Regions from separate parts of the Vibrio penaeicida genome, predicted to be linked through region 1. Evidence: riboswitches for the same ligand, from Rfam matches in the RefSeq annotation. Region 1 holds a riboswitch; each other region holds the start of a gene.
What was found. Region 1 has a riboswitch for thiamine pyrophosphate ahead of thiC (phosphomethylpyrimidine synthase ThiC). Riboswitches for the same ligand answer to the same signal wherever they lie in the genome.
Positions count from the first base shown of each region.

Region 2: linked by a shared signal. The riboswitch ahead of thiD (bifunctional hydroxymethylpyrimidine kinase/phosphomethylpyrimidine kinase) and the one ahead of thiC (phosphomethylpyrimidine synthase ThiC) in region 1 are both predicted to bind thiamine pyrophosphate.
Region 3: linked by a shared signal. The riboswitch ahead of thiB (thiamine ABC transporter substrate binding subunit) and the one ahead of thiC (phosphomethylpyrimidine synthase ThiC) in region 1 are both predicted to bind thiamine pyrophosphate.

Region 1 covers NZ_AP025144.1:4,056,221-4,061,321, reverse strand. Annotated here, with positions in the region: rRNA gene LDO37_RS18140 (23S ribosomal RNA) at 1-852, shown strand, start outside; rRNA gene rrf (5S ribosomal RNA) at 946-1,061, shown strand; tRNA gene LDO37_RS18130 (tRNA-Thr) at 1,133-1,208, shown strand; rRNA gene rrf (5S ribosomal RNA) at 1,261-1,377, shown strand; gene tnpA (IS200/IS605 family transposase) at 1,537-1,971, shown strand; gene crcB (fluoride efflux transporter CrcB) at 2,187-2,570, shown strand; TPP riboswitch at 2,621-2,737, shown strand; gene thiC (phosphomethylpyrimidine synthase ThiC) at 2,874-4,814, shown strand; gene thiE (thiamine phosphate synthase) at 4,815-5,101, shown strand, end outside.
Region 2 covers NZ_AP025144.1:2,178,831-2,183,931, forward strand. Annotated here, with positions in the region: gene LDO37_RS09725 (LysR family transcriptional regulator) at 1-386, shown strand, start outside; gene LDO37_RS09730 (SDR family NAD(P)-dependent oxidoreductase) at 573-1,286, shown strand; gene LDO37_RS09735 (aminotransferase-like domain-containing protein) at 1,399-2,553, opposite strand; gene LDO37_RS09740 (AraC family transcriptional regulator) at 2,682-3,551, shown strand; TPP riboswitch at 3,692-3,789, shown strand; gene thiD (bifunctional hydroxymethylpyrimidine kinase/phosphomethylpyrimidine kinase) at 3,864-4,715, shown strand; gene LDO37_RS09750 (ABC transporter ATP-binding protein) at 4,735-5,101, shown strand, end outside.
Region 3 covers NZ_AP025144.1:507,950-513,050, forward strand. Annotated here, with positions in the region: gene mpl (UDP-N-acetylmuramate:L-alanyl-gamma-D-glutamyl-meso-diaminopimelate ligase) at 1-1,165, shown strand, start outside; gene LDO37_RS02610 (flavin prenyltransferase UbiX) at 1,199-1,822, shown strand; TPP riboswitch at 1,877-2,008, shown strand; gene thiB (thiamine ABC transporter substrate binding subunit) at 2,081-3,061, shown strand; gene thiP (thiamine/thiamine pyrophosphate ABC transporter permease ThiP) at 3,129-4,724, shown strand; gene thiQ (thiamine ABC transporter ATP-binding protein) at 4,717-5,101, shown strand, end outside.

The DNA of each region.
Region 1 (5,101 bases):
CGGCTAGACGGAAAGACCCCGTGAACCTTTACTACAGCTTGGCACTGAACATTGAACCTACATGTGTAGGATAGGTGGGAGGCTTTGAAACCATGTCGCTAGATATGGTGGAGCCGTCCTTGAAATACCACCCTTGTAGCTTTGATGTTCTAACTTACCCATTATCTGGGGTGAGGACAGTGCCTGGTGGGTAGTTTGACTGGGGCGGTCTCCTCCCAAAGAGTAACGGAGGAGCACGAAGGTGGGCTAAACACGGTTGGACATCGTGTGGTTAGTGCAATGGCATAAGCCCGCTTGACTGCGAGAATGACAATTCGAGCAGGTGCGAAAGCAGGTCATAGTGATCCGGTGGTTCTGAATGGAAGGTATCGCTCAACGGATAAAAGGTACTCCGGGATAACAGGCTGATACCGCCCAAGAGTTCATATCGACGGCGGTGTTTGGCACCTCGATGTCGGCTCATCACATCCTGGGGCTGAAGTCGGTCCCAAGGGTATGGCTGTTCGCCATTTAAAGTGGTACGCGAGCTGGGTTTAGAACGTCGTGAGACAGTTCGGTCCCTATCTGCCGTGGGCGTTGGAAGATTGAAGGGGCTGCTCCTAGTACGAGAGGACCGGAGTGGACGAACCTCTGGTGTTCGGGTTGTCATGCCAATGGCATTGCCCGGTAGCTAAGTTCGGAATCGATAACCGCTGAAAGCATCTAAGCGGGAAGCGAGCCCTGAGATGAGTCTTCCCTGACACTTTAAGTGTCCTAAAGGGTTGTTCGAGACCAGAACGTTGATAGGCAGGGTGTGTAAGCGTTGTGAGGCGTTGAGCTAACCTGTACTAATTGCCCGTGAGGCTTAACCATACAACACCCAAGGGGTTTTGTGGGCTCAGATAAGAACAGATTGAATGTGTAAGAATCAGAACTAAAAAAACAGCTTTCCAGATTAAGAATTTGCTTGGCGACCATAGCGTTGTGGACCCACCTGACTCCATGCCGAACTCAGAAGTGAAACGCAATAGCGCCGATGGTAGTGTGGGGTTTCCCCATGTGAGAGTAGGACATCGCCAGGCTTTAAATTTATTGAAAGAGCCCGTTTGAAAAAACGGGCTTTTTTATTCCAACGCATATAAGAATTTAATGTGCTGGTATAGCTCAGTTGGTAGAGCGCACCCTTGGTAAGGGTGAGGTCCCCAGTTCAAATCTGGGTACTAGCACCACTATTTATTGCTTTTAGATTTTAAGAAATTCTAAGAGCAAAAACCAAATTTACTTGGCGACCATAGCATTGTGGACCCACCTGACTTCCATGCCGAACTCAGAAGTGAAACGCAATAGCGCCGATGGTAGTGTGGGGTTTCCCCATGTGAGAGTAGGACATCGCCAGGTTCAAATTGATAAGCCCTGATCTCTGATCAGGGCTTTTTTGTTTTCAGCCCTAAACCACCTACTTCAGTAGGTGGTTATCATTCAGTTAGGCTTTGCCTGTAGTTCTACCCATGTTAAATGCCCCCTTGATTTTTAGCGAAGTCAAAGAGGACAAATAACATGAGTAGATACAATCAAGCTTCCCACGTATTTTGGAGATGTCAATATCACATAGTGTGGACACCAAAATATCGATTTAGGATCTTGAAGAACAATGTAGGCAAAGAAGTTTATCGGTGTATAAATGTTTACTGTAATCAACTTGGATGTGAAGTTGTCGAGCTGAACGTCCAGATTGACCACGTGCACTTAGTAGTAAAAGTTCCACCCAAGCTATCCATATCCAAGTTGATGGGTGTATTGAAAGGCAAAATAGCCTTAAAACTCTTCAGTAAGTTTCCATATTTGAGGAAAAATAAGCTTTGGGGTAACCACTTTTGGCAAAGGGGCTATTTTGTCGATAGCGTAGGAATTAATGAAGAAATTATTCGACGTTATGTAAGACATCAGGAGAAGAAAGAGCGCGTGGAACAGCAACAATTAGCACTGGACTAAACAAAGGCCCCTTTTAGGGGGCTCACACAAAGCCACCTTCTTTAGAAGGTGGTAATTTACTTGCCTGTTAAGAAATATGCTTTACATCACCTAAAGTGACTCCTGTAACTTTTTATATTTATCCTTCTTTATGGCGAGTATTACCCGAAATTAAAAACGAATTTTAGCGTATATAGAGATAGAATGGTTTCAATATTTGATTAGGGTTGGTAGAGATGGGACAGTTATCCATTCTTGGTTTCATAGCATTAGGCGGTGCATTTGGCGCATGTTCTCGCTTTTTGGTGTCGGAGTTATGCGCGAGTTTATTTGGTAGAGGGTTTCCATATGGCACGCTCACAGTGAACGTAGTGGGTTCATTAGCGATGGGAATGCTGATAGCTTCATTTGAGAATGGAAGCCTTGCTACAGAGCCTTGGAGGCAGATAATCGGTCTTGGCTTCCTAGGGGCACTAACTACTTTTTCTACCTTCTCTATGGACAACGTTTTACTCATGCAGCAAGGTGCTTTTTTTAAAATGGGTTTAAATGTGTTATTGAATGTCGTTCTTAGTATCTCTGCCGCATGGATTGGCTTTCAATTGTTGATTAAAAGTTAATCTTTTTAAACTTTGGTCTTGGTTTTGACCTAACCTTTCCCTTATACTGGCTTCACTTGTCGGAGTGCTCCGCCCGATTTATTAATGGGCGAGCTGAGACCGCGTTAGCGGGATCCGTTGAACCTGATCAGACTAATATCTGCGAAGGGAACAAGAGAAGATACCTCACCTGATATTAGTCGGGATCTATCTACTTTCAGATGGCGTTATTCACGCACATTTGCCCTCTTGTAACAACAATCCGCCAAGCATTTTCTTCCTAGGGACTTTGTCCTAAAAATAATGATTGCAAGGAAAAATGCTATGTCGAATCGCAAGCAAGCGAGACTGGAAGCCAAACAGTTTATTGATAACCTGTCGACTCAACCGTATCCAAATTCTCATAAAGTGTATGTAGAAGGCTCTAGAAGCGATATTCGAGTGCCAATGAGAGAGATCTCTCTCGCAGACAGTTTGGTTGGCGGGAGTAAAAAAGACCCAATATTTGAGCCAAATGAGCCAATACGTGTCTACGATACGTCTGGGGTCTATACCGATCCAGAACATGAGATCGACCTTTATAATGGTCTGCCGAAGTTACGTGAAGACTGGATTAAAGAGCGAAATGACACTGAAGTCTTGTCGGATGTGAGTTCGGTTTACACCAAAGAGCGCTTAGAAGACGATACGTTAGACGATTTACGCTATGGCAATCTTCCAAAAATCCGACGTGCTAAAGAAGGTCAGTGCGTTACTCAGCTGCACTATGCACGCCAAGGTATTATTACCCCTGAAATGGAATACATTGCCATACGCGAAAACTTGCAGCGTCATAAGTTTGCGGATGACCAGTTGAACATTGAGCACCCAGGCGAAAGCTTTGGTGCAAATCTTCCTAAAGAAATTACCCCTGAATTTGTGCGAAAAGAAGTTGCTGAGGGACGCGCCATTATTCCTTCCAATATTAACCACCCTGAATCAGAACCTATGATTATTGGGCGTAATTTCCTTGTTAAGGTAAATGCGAATATTGGTAACTCTGCTGTGTCATCTTCAATCGAGGAAGAAGTTGAAAAGCTTGTTTGGTCGACTCGTTGGGGCGGCGATACAGTAATGGACTTGTCTACAGGTCGAAACATTCATGAAACTCGTGAATGGATCATGCGTAATAGTCCTGTTCCTATTGGTACTGTTCCTATGTATCAAGCACTAGAAAAAGTAAATGGTGTCGCTGAAGACCTCAATTGGGAAGTCATGCGAGATACGCTAATTGAGCAGGCAGAGCAGGGGGTAGACTACTTCACCATTCACGCTGGTTTGCTATTACGTTACGTGCCAATGACGGCAAAACGTGTCACCGGTATCGTATCTCGTGGTGGTTCTATCATCGCGAAATGGTGTTTAGCTCATCATCAGGAAAGCTTCCTATATACCCACTTCCGTGAAATCTGTGAAATATGTGCGAAGTATGATGTTGCTCTTTCACTTGGTGATGGCTTACGCCCAGGTTCAATTGCAGACGCGAACGATGAAGCACAATTTTCCGAGCTGAGAACCTTAGGTGAGTTGACTAAAGTTGCGTGGGAATATGATGTTCAGGTAATCATAGAAGGTCCTGGTCATATCCCAATGCACATGATCAAAGAAAACATGGACGAGCAGCTTAAGCACTGTCATGAAGCTCCATTTTATACTCTTGGTCCACTAACAACAGATATTGCCCCTGGATACGATCATATTACTTCAGGTATCGGTGCAGCCATGATTGGTTGGTATGGCTGTGCCATGCTTTGCTATGTGACACCGAAAGAGCACCTAGGCTTACCCAACAAAGAAGATGTTAAAACGGGTTTGATTACCTATAAGTTAGCGGCGCACGCAGCAGATTTAGCGAAAGGGCATCCTGGTGCTAAAATTCGCGATAACGCACTTTCAAAAGCTCGATTTGAATTCCGCTGGGAAGACCAATTTAACTTGGGTCTGGATCCTGAAACCGCACGTAAGTTTCATGATGAAACGCTTCCACAAGAGTCCGGGAAAGTCGCTCACTTCTGTTCAATGTGTGGTCCAAAGTTCTGTTCAATGAAGATTTCTCAAGAAGTAAGAGAGTACGCAAAGGACACTAAGCAAGTCGCGCAGGATCAGGCTATTGAGATCAAGATGCTAGATGACCCATTGGAAGGTATGCGTAGGAAGTCCGAAGAGTTTAAAGCGACGGGCTCAGAGTTGTACCACCCTGCCAAGCAGAGTGTTTTGGAGGATTAAATGGCTCAGCTATTACTGCCAAAGGCTCAAGTCGAGTTAACAGATCTCGTTCAGTCTAGACTGTTATTGGCTCAGGAGCAGGGCTTTGATATTGCTGATATCGAGTTGGGTGTAAGCCCAACTCATTTGACGCAATGCTACGTTGATGACAGGTGTATGTCTCTTTCATTTGATGAATCCGATAGTGAAGCTACTCATGTTTGCCGTTTTTCTAATGGTCAGGCTTCACCTTTGGCTTTATCTCAACTTTCAAAAGAGCCTAACTTACTCTTGATTGACGTTTATCA
Region 2 (5,101 bases), 1.9 Mb from region 1:
CGGGAAACAAACACAGGCTCAGCGGTAAAAAATCCATTTCCATTCAACAGCTAAAAAATGAGCCTTTTGTGGCATTTGGAGAAGGTATTCCAACGCGCGTTGTTATAGATAAGCTTTTGCAAGATAGTAACGTCGATGTGAACATCCGAATGACACACAATAATGTATACACGCTTAAAAAAGCGGTTGAAGCGGAGATTGGGGTTTCCATTTTGCCAAATGAAACGGTTAAAGAAGAAGTTTCAAAAGGTACGCTTCACCGCATCCGTGTAACCGACATCGATTCCAAACGACCTCTTTCAATTATCCGCCTTACCGCTAAAGACATCTCGACGCCATTAGAGGTGTTTATCAAAGAGCTGCTCGATTTTGCTGATAAAACATAAAGTTGATATAAGGCGCTGTTGATCAATCAAGATGTTTTTGATGGTGATTTTACTCTCCCTTTTGAAACCCTCAACCTGTGATATATTGGCGAAACGCGATTCCACCGGTTTTCGTATTGCTTGCTACGCAAGGAATCGCGCCAATCAAAATACATCGAATCTAATAAAAACTCGAAAGGTAAACTCATGGTAAAACATGCCATCATCACAGGTGCTAGCCGTGGTATTGGAAAAGCGCTTGCACTTTATTTCGCTGGGCAAGGATATTCACTCAGCCTAATGGCAAAAAGCAAAGATAACTTGGTGACTGCCCGCACCGAAATATTAGAGCTGAACCCAAAGATCGATATAGATATTTTCCCAGTGGACTTTGCGCAGCCAGAAAAAGTAGAGCAAACACTGACGCAGATCTTGAACGTGCACCCACGCGTTGATGTATTGGTAAACAGTGCTGGTATATTAACCGCTGGTAACATTGATGTTTCTTTGGAAGCACTCTCTACATTGATAAACGTCAACCTTGTCTCGACAATTCAAGTGACAAACCAAATTGCACAGCAAATGAAAAAGCAAGGACACGGGCATATCTTTAACCTTGGCTCAACGGCTGGGTTGTCTCCTGTGAGTAAAATTGCTGCATACTCAGCTTCAAAAGCTGCAATCGTCAGCTACACCGAGTCGCTCTACACAGAAATGTTGTCTTGTGGCGTGCAAGTTTGCTGCTTGTGCCCGAGTGTGGTCGATACGGATATGACAAACGATGGTCGCATTGATAATTCAGAAAAAATTGAAATCGACGATCTGTCGAAAGCGGTCGACTTTGTTATGAATCTTTCTTCCGGAGCGGCAATGGCAGTGCTCCCCATTCGATGCAAAGTCATTGATTTAGAAAAAGCCTAATCGATATAAGCATAGGTAGAACTGACCTTAAAAACATAAAGGTGATATTTCAAAACACAAAGGGTGAACAGATTGTCTGTTCACCCTTTTTTGTTTCGTCAATCGAGTTACGTTAACAAACCACCTTATTCAGTCCGGTAACCAGTCGTTTTACGGCTTCGACCAATTCATCTTCATTGGCGTTAGTAAAATTCAGTCGAATTGCGGATTTTTGCCCTTCACTGCTTGGATAAAAAACAGGGCTTGGTACAACCGCCACACCATTTTCTAATAAACTTTTCGCAAGCTCGTAGCTATCGCATTCAGGTAGCGTGACCCAGATGAACATCCCCCCCTGAACAGCTTGTACATGACAACTTGATGGAAGATGTGTATCCAACGCCTCTTTTAAACACAGGTAACGTTGGCGGTATAATTGTCGAATCGCTGTTAAGTGTTGCTCGAAATCATTGTGAGTGAGCAAACCCAAAAGCACCGCTTGCATGGGAACACTAGAATGCAAATCTGCACCCTGTTTAATTTTGATAAGCGGTTCTAGGTATTCATGTTTTCCGGTTACAACGCCCATACGTAAACCTGGAGAGGCAATTTTAGAAAATGATCTTAAAACAATGGAGTGTTGCGGACAAAAGTCTGAAACCATAGGTAAAGCGTCACCTTCAAACCTGAGCTCTCGGTATGGTGCATCTTCGATAAACGCCACATTATGTTGCTTACAGAGTTCAGCGACACTTTTACGTACCTCTAGCGACCAGCAAACTCCGGTTGGGTTGTGGAAATCGGGCACCGCATAAAACATTTTGGGCTGTTCGGACGCAAAGCACGCTTCAAGTTCTTGAAGATTTGGTCCATCCTCACCTTGTGACACCGTCACTATATTGGCTTGCACAAACCCAAAAACTTGCATGGCACCAAGGTAGCTAGGCGCTTCCATGACCACTTTGTCGCCTGGGTTAACATAGGCTCTCGCAATCAAATCAAGACCTTGTTGTGACCCAGTACACACCATTGCTTGGTGCGTCTCTGGTAATTCATAAGCAGAGGATAAGTAATCCAGCAACGGTGGATAGCCTGCCGTTAATCCATATTGAAACACATTGGGGTGATCAGAAAGCTGTTCCAAAACGGGCTTCATCAATGAAATGGGAAACGTCGATTCGTCGGGCAAACCACCGGCAAGCGATATCACGCTTTTATCACTCGCCGCACTTAAAATTTCTCGAATATACGATGATTGGACTTGTTTTAACGATTGAGCGACTTCCATTTTTGTTCCGTTTCAGTATTGGGTACTGTCATTGATATTACGCACAGTTGTAAATATTTGTTTGTCCATTTATGCTTATCATTGTGTCCATTTATGCCAATTGTTATTTCTGAAGAGAGCACCAAGTTATGAACTCACAGCATGTCTCACGCATCAACGATGTTCTCTTTCATATACATCAAGACATTAGTGAAACACTCAGTGTCAAAGAGCTTATGTCAATTGCCGCATACTCTGAGCAGCACTTTCACCGCGTGTTTAAAAGTGTTGTCGGGGAATCCATTCACCAATACATACGACGAACGAGAATGGAATACGCAGCAAACCAATTGATGTTCGATACAAACTCGCCCATTTTGGATATAGCCACACACTGTGGGTTTGCCTCTCTCTCTTCTTTCAGCCGCGCATTTAAAGCTACGTTTGATATGTCACCCGGGGAATGGCGCAAGCACGACTTAAAAGTATCGGATAAGCCTTACCTGAAAGATGCGGAAATCGCGCAAGGCTATAATCGCGTTGCACAGCGTGAGTTACCCACCCCAAAAATAGTCGATGCTCAGGAAAGAATGGCGGCCTATGTACGACATAATGGATACAGTCGCTCCATTAGAAATGCGTGGCTAACTCTTCGTGCGTGGGCGAACAGTGAAGGTGTCACTTTCACCCATCAATATGGTCTGCATCACTCTAACCCTGCTTGGGTCGAACTAGATCAATGTCGATACGTCGCCTGCGTTGGTATAACGGAACCACTAAAATATCGGGGTGTGGTTAACCAAATGGTGATTCCCGGAGGGTTACACGCCGTATTTCGTTTAACGGGAATTTATGGCGAACTGCTCCCTCAAATCAGCGCCGTGTTAGAAAGCTGGCTACCAAAATCAGGCTTTAAACTTCGCTCGACACCAGCTTATGTGCATTATCACAAAAACCATTTTCTCAATGATGATGAAGCATTCGAACTCGACTTTTATCTCCCAGTACGCTTCTTTTAGCCCTAAAGATACGCATGAAAATGCATTTGCTACACCAATAACCTCGCCATCCTTAATGACAATTAGCTCAATTATTAGACATGTGAATCATACTGAGGATCAATTCGTTGCCCTTTTAACGAGAATTGATATCATCGCGAAATAAATAGTCGGGGAGCCTTTAGGCTGAGATCGCATAGCGAGACCCGTTGAACCTGATTCAGTTAACACTGACGTAGGGAACTATACCTCTCACTTTCGATGGATCGATCTCGGCACCTATCCACTCTCAAGTTAGAACAGTTCTCGCACGTCTGTATGCGGGAGCTTTATATGACACTTTCTAATCAATCAAGCAAAAGCCTTAATGCTGATACGCCCATCGTTTTGACCATTGCGGGTTCGGACAGTGGCGGCGGCGCAGGTATTCAAGCCGATATTAAAGCCATTTCAGCGACAGGCAGCTTTGCTTGCTCGGCTATTACTGCCATTACCTCACAAAATACCTGTGGTGTTTCCGCTATTTTCCCTATTCCTTTGGATCACGTTGCAAGCCAGCTCGATGCAGTGTTTTCAGATCTCAATGTGATTGCTGTAAAGGTCGGAATGCTGGCCGATTCAGGCATCATAAAAGTCGTTGCTGACAAAATTAAGCAATATCAACCTAAGCATTTGGTCGTCGACCCTGTAATGGTTGCCACCAGCGGAGATTTACTGCTTGAAGAAAGTGCCATCAGCACTCTAAAAACAGAGCTCCTTCCACTTGCCGATGTCATTACGCCAAACTTACCTGAAGGCGCTACGTTAACCGGATCTCCAGTGCCAACAACATCGTCAGAAATGGATCAAATGGTCGAAAAGCTTAGAGCACTTGGTTGTTCCTCTGTTTTGCTTAAAGGCGGTCATTTGGAGAGCGACAATGACAGTAATGACTTGCTTATTTTTGCGGAGTCCGTAGAAACGTTATCCGCAAAACGAGTCGATACAAAAAATACTCACGGTACAGGCTGTACTTTATCTTCCGCTATCGCTTCTTACCTTGCCCAAGGTCACGACCTTATTTCTGCTACCACTTTGGCAAAATCTTATATTTCTCAAGCCATCAAGCATTCTGATGAGTTAGATATTGGTAAAGGACACGGACCGGTTCATCACTTCTTTAGTGGGCATGCAGATGTACGGTGACAAACCGGATTTTTCTACCATGACTGGAAAGGGCTACACCTTAAACATTGAAAAAGGTCACCTCCAGTATATCGATGCGGAAGCTCCGACGCTTTCGGGTATCAACATGACCATTCCCATTGGAGAATGGACATGCCTTCTCGGAAGAAGTGGTTGTGGGAAAAGCACGTTATTGCGCCACCTAGCAGGGTTGCTAAATGACAAAGCAAATTGGGATGGTCAGATAGTGCTGGAGTCGATGGGGAACCGGAAAGTGGTTTCCATTGGCGACCAAATAGCCTATATGGGACAGCAAGATTTATTGATGCCTTGGTTATCGGCATTGGATAACGTTTTGCTCAGCACTCGCTTTGCTGGATTTGGTTCAGTGAGTACTGCAAGTATTG
Region 3 (5,101 bases), 590 kb from region 1:
TGGTAATGCAATGAGTCGTGGAAACCCTTGTGTAGAATATGTACTGAATCACAATCTGAAATACACATCAGGTCCACAGTGGCTGCAAGAATTTTTGTTGCATGATCGCTGGGTGTTGGCGGTATCTGGAACGCATGGCAAAACGACCACGTCGAGCATGCTAACTTGGATCCTTGAGCACTGCGGTTATCAACCCGGATTTTTAGTTGGGGGCGTTTTAGGCAATTTTGGTGTTTCGTCTCGTCTTGGTGAAAGTATGTTTTTCGTGGTCGAAGCGGATGAGTATGACAGCGCTTTTTTTGATAAACGTTCTAAGTTTGTTCATTATCACCCGCGAACTTTGGTGATGAATAATCTTGAGTTTGATCATGCAGATATCTTCGACGACTTGGATGATATTAAGCGACAGTTCCATCATTTGATCCGTACCGTGCCTGAAAATGGCCGTATATTTTCCCCAATTAATGACGAAGCGCTTGAAAGCGTGCTTGAGCAGGGTTGTTGGAGCGAACAAGAAAAGACAGGCTTCAATGGCGACTGGCAATCCGAAAAGATCAAATCAGACGGCAGTGAATTTAACGTTATCTTCCAAGGCAAACATGTTGGCAAGGTTTCTTGGAACCTGATTGGTGATCACAACGTCGATAATGCACTGATGGCGATTGCGGCGGCGAGGCACGTGGGTGTTACGCCTGATTTAGCATGTGAAGCTCTGGCGTTATTTGTAAACACAAAAAGACGCCTAGAGCTGAAAGGCGAGGTGAATGGTATTACGGTTTACGATGATTTTGCTCATCACCCAACCGCCATTGAACTAACGTTACAAGGATTACGTAATAAGGTTGGTGAAGGAAAAATTCTAGCGGTGCTAGAACCTCGCTCCAGCACGATGAAAATGGGTGTTCATAAAGAAACACTCGCCAATGCACTAAGTGCTGCCGATTCCATCTATTTGTTTCAGCCAGATAATATCCAATGGTCAGTCGACGATGTTGCGAGTCAATGCCATCAACCGGTGCAGACTAGCGACGACATCAATACGCTGGTTACACGTATCGTCGAAGAAGCTAAACCAGGCGATCAGATATTGGTGATGAGCAATGGGGGATTCGGTGGGATTCATGATAAGTTACTCAATGCACTCACGGCTGATACGCTAACCTAAGAGTGGACTGATTTTTCAATGCAAGAAGTAAGAATGACTCAAAAAAATAAAGCCATTACGTTGGCATTTACAGGGGCATCCGGAGCACCTTATGGGCTCCGGCTACTGGAATGCCTACTCGCCGCAGATTACACCGTCTATTTGTTGATATCTTCCGCCGCGCGAGTGGTGATGGCAACGGAACATGGGTTGAAACTACCGGGCTCTCCAGATGGCGTAAAAGAAGCGCTGGTTGAACACCTTCAGTGCGATGCGGATAAGCTCATCGTTTGCGGTAAAGAAGATTGGTTTTCACCCGTAGCTTCAGGTTCGGCAGCACCGAAACAGATGGTGGTTTGCCCTTGCAGCGCAGGCAGTGTGGCTGCCATCGCCCACGGCATGTCGGATAATCTTATAGAGCGTGCTGCCGATGTGGTCATGAAAGAGCGTGGGCAATTACTTTTGGTTGTTCGTGAAACGCCTTTTTCTACTCTTCATTTGGAAAATATGCATAAGCTCTCGCAAATGGGTGTCACCATTATGCCTGCCGCACCGGGATTTTATCATCAACCAACTAGCATTGATGACTTAGTCGACTTTATGGTTGCACGCGTTCTTGACCATTTAGGTGTCGAGCAAGGATTGGTCCCTCGTTGGGGATATGATCAGCGCAATTAGAAACGATTGAAGTAATTGCATATGGCTAAGTTCATAGAAGTCGATAAAATAGAACCACTCTCATCGGGGTGCTAAATGAATAGGCGATGTTTGCATCGCTTTTCTTATGGCTGAGATAAACCTTTGGTTTGAACCCGTACACCTGAACCAGATAATACTGGCGTAGGAATTGAGCGCGGAAATTTACCCCTCTCAACACCTGTGCCGCTCAACAATGGATAGGAGCGACCAGTGAAATACGCACTGACTACTCATGTATTGACGACAACAGCACTTTCTACACTTGCTGCCACACCGGCATTCGCCGCAGAAAACACGCTAACGGTTTACACGTACGACTCTTTTGCTGCGGATTGGGGACCGGGTCCAACGGTCGAAAAAGCGTTTGAAGCTCAATGCGGATGTAATCTAGAGTTTGTTGCACTTGACGATGGCGTGACCATTCTCAATCGCTTACGCCTTGAAGGTAAAAACAGCAAAGCGGATATCGTTCTTGGTCTTGATAACAATCTAATGGCTGAGGCAAAGAAAAGCGGTTTGCTTGCCGAACATAGCGTTGACACGACTAACGTGACGATCCCAGGTGGCTGGAAAGACAGCACATTTGTCCCTTACGATTACGGCTATTTTGCGTTTGTTTATAACAAAGAAAAACTCACCAACCCACCCAAGAGCCTAAAAGAGCTGGTTGAAAAGCGTGATGATCTTAAAGTGATTTACCAAGATCCACGTACCTCGACGCCTGGTCAAGGTTTAATGCTGTGGATGAAGTCGGTGTATGGCGACAATACGACGGATGCATGGAAACAACTGGCCAAGAAAACGGTCACCGTAACGAAAGGTTGGTCTGAAGCGTACTCAATGTTCTTGGAAGGCGAGTCCGATCTTGTGCTTTCATACACAACATCTCCGGCGTATCACTTAATTGCAGAAAAAGACGCCAAATATGCAGCTGCTAATTTTGCTGAAGGTCATTACACTCAGATTGAAGTCGCGGCAAAAGTGAAGGCGAGTGAAAATCAAAAATTAGCCGACGAATTTATGGCGTTCATTCTAAGCGATGAGTTCCAATCTGCGATGCCGACAGGCAACTGGATGTACCCAGTAACTGCAGTTGAGCTTCCTGAAGGATACAACACGTTAACCGTTCCAGCGAAAGTCTTGTCTTTCTCTTCAGATGAAGTCGCTGAGAGCAGAAAAACGTGGATTAAGGAATGGCAAAACGCCCTGACTTTCTAAGTTTTACATTATCGACAAGCCATGCATAATGCGTGGCTTGCTTGTATATGCATAGGCTCATTCTGCTGTGATTCGAAATGTACCTAAAGTCGGGATAGTCGTCGCGACGGTTATCTTAATCTTTGTTGTCTCCGCTTTGTGGGCATTATTGTCAAATGCGCCTTCTCTGAATCCTCTCCAAATATGGTCTGATCCATATTATCGCCATGTTACCCAGTTCAGCTTTTATCAAGCTTTTCTGTCTACATTACTCAGCGTAGGGTTTGCCATTCCTGTCGCGCACGCACTGTCTTACCGACAATTTCCCGGTAGAAGCTTACTGCTTAAGCTGTTTGCTAGCACGTTGGTGTTACCAGTTTTAGTTGGGGTATTCGGAATATTAGCCATATATGGCAACAGTGGTTTGATTGCCGATTGGCTGAAAGACAATGGGATGTCTTTGCCTTTTTCGATTTATGGTTTAAACGGCATTTTGCTCGCCCATGTGTTTTTTAACCTGCCGTATGCAACTCGGCTCCTGCTTCAAGCGTTAGAGAGTATCCCGCCAGAGCAACATAAATTATGTGCCCATTTAGGGATGTCCCGATGGAATAAATTTCGCTGGGTAGAGTGGCCTCGATTGGCAACGCAGCTCCCTCAAGTGTGTGGTTTGGTCTTTATGCTTTGCTTTACGAGTTTTGCTACTGTTATGGCACTCGGCGGGGGACCGAAATCAACGACAATCGAATTAGCTATCTATCAAGCGATAAAATTCGATTTTGATCTTCAAACGGGTGCGTTGCTAGCCATGTGGCAAATGTTGTTGTGTGGCGTACTCGCCATCAGTGTTCAAAAGCTATCAAAGCCTTTGTCTGTGACTTCAGGAAGCTTGAAACCACTGCCTATGTATTCTGATAGCCGCAAAGCCAAAGCTTGGGACACCATTTGGATAGGTTTAGTGATGATGTTGGTGTTGCCGCCTCTAACAATGGTTGTGTTAAGCGGTCTTAACAGCAAAGTATTTATCGTATTGTCGGATGGTCGTTTTTGGAACGCTGTGCTTTCCTCGCTTCAGGTCGCCTTACTAGCCAGTATTTCTGCGTTGCTATTGGGTGCAGCGATTTTGTCGACTAGCCGAGTATGGCGACTCAAAAAACAACATTTTCGTGCCGATAAAATAGAATTGGCGGGTACCATTATCCTCGTCACACCGGGCTTAGTGATCAGTACCGGGTTGTTTTTATTGATCAGAGAAATAGCCGACGTATTTAGCCTAGCATTTTGGATTGTCGTTGCAGTGAACTGTTTAATGGCATTGCCTTACGTTATCAAAACATTGTCGCTCCCTATGTACCAATTGGTTCAACAGTATCAATATCTAACAGCAAGTTTAGGTATTCGAGGGTGGAATCATTTTCGCCTAATGGAGTGGCGAGCACTGCGAAAACCCTTTGCCCATGCTTTCGCTATAAGCTTTATGCTATCGATGGGCGATCTTAGCGCGATTGCTCTGTTTGGTAGCCAAGAGTTTAGGACTCTGCCTTTGTATTTATTTCAATTACTTGGAAGCTACCAAATGGAAGCGGCAGCAGTGGTTTCTTTGTGCCTTTTACTTCTGAGTGTGTTGAGTTTTTCACTTGTTGAAGCCCTATTTAAACAGAGAGTTCCCCATGACCATTCTTAGTTTACAAGATGTGCATTACCGCTATAACGATGAGCTGTTTAGGTTTAACTTAGATGTGAGTGAAGGCGATATCGTTTCATTGATGGGGCCAAGTGGCGCAGGAAAATCTACGTTATTGTCGCTGGTGGCAGGTTTTATTCAGCCACAGTCAGGGCAGATCCTTGTCGCGGGGCAATCGGTTTTAGGGTTACCGCCACACCAGATTCCTTTGTCTATGCTATTCCAAGAAAACAACCTATTTGCTCACTTAACCGTGCGTGAAAACATAGGGTTGGGTATAGAACCTAGCTTAAGGCTTTCTTCAAAACAGAAAGGGCAGGTAGAAGAAGCGGCGGTAATGGTCGGGAACGGTGACTTTTTGGATCGACTTCCAGAGC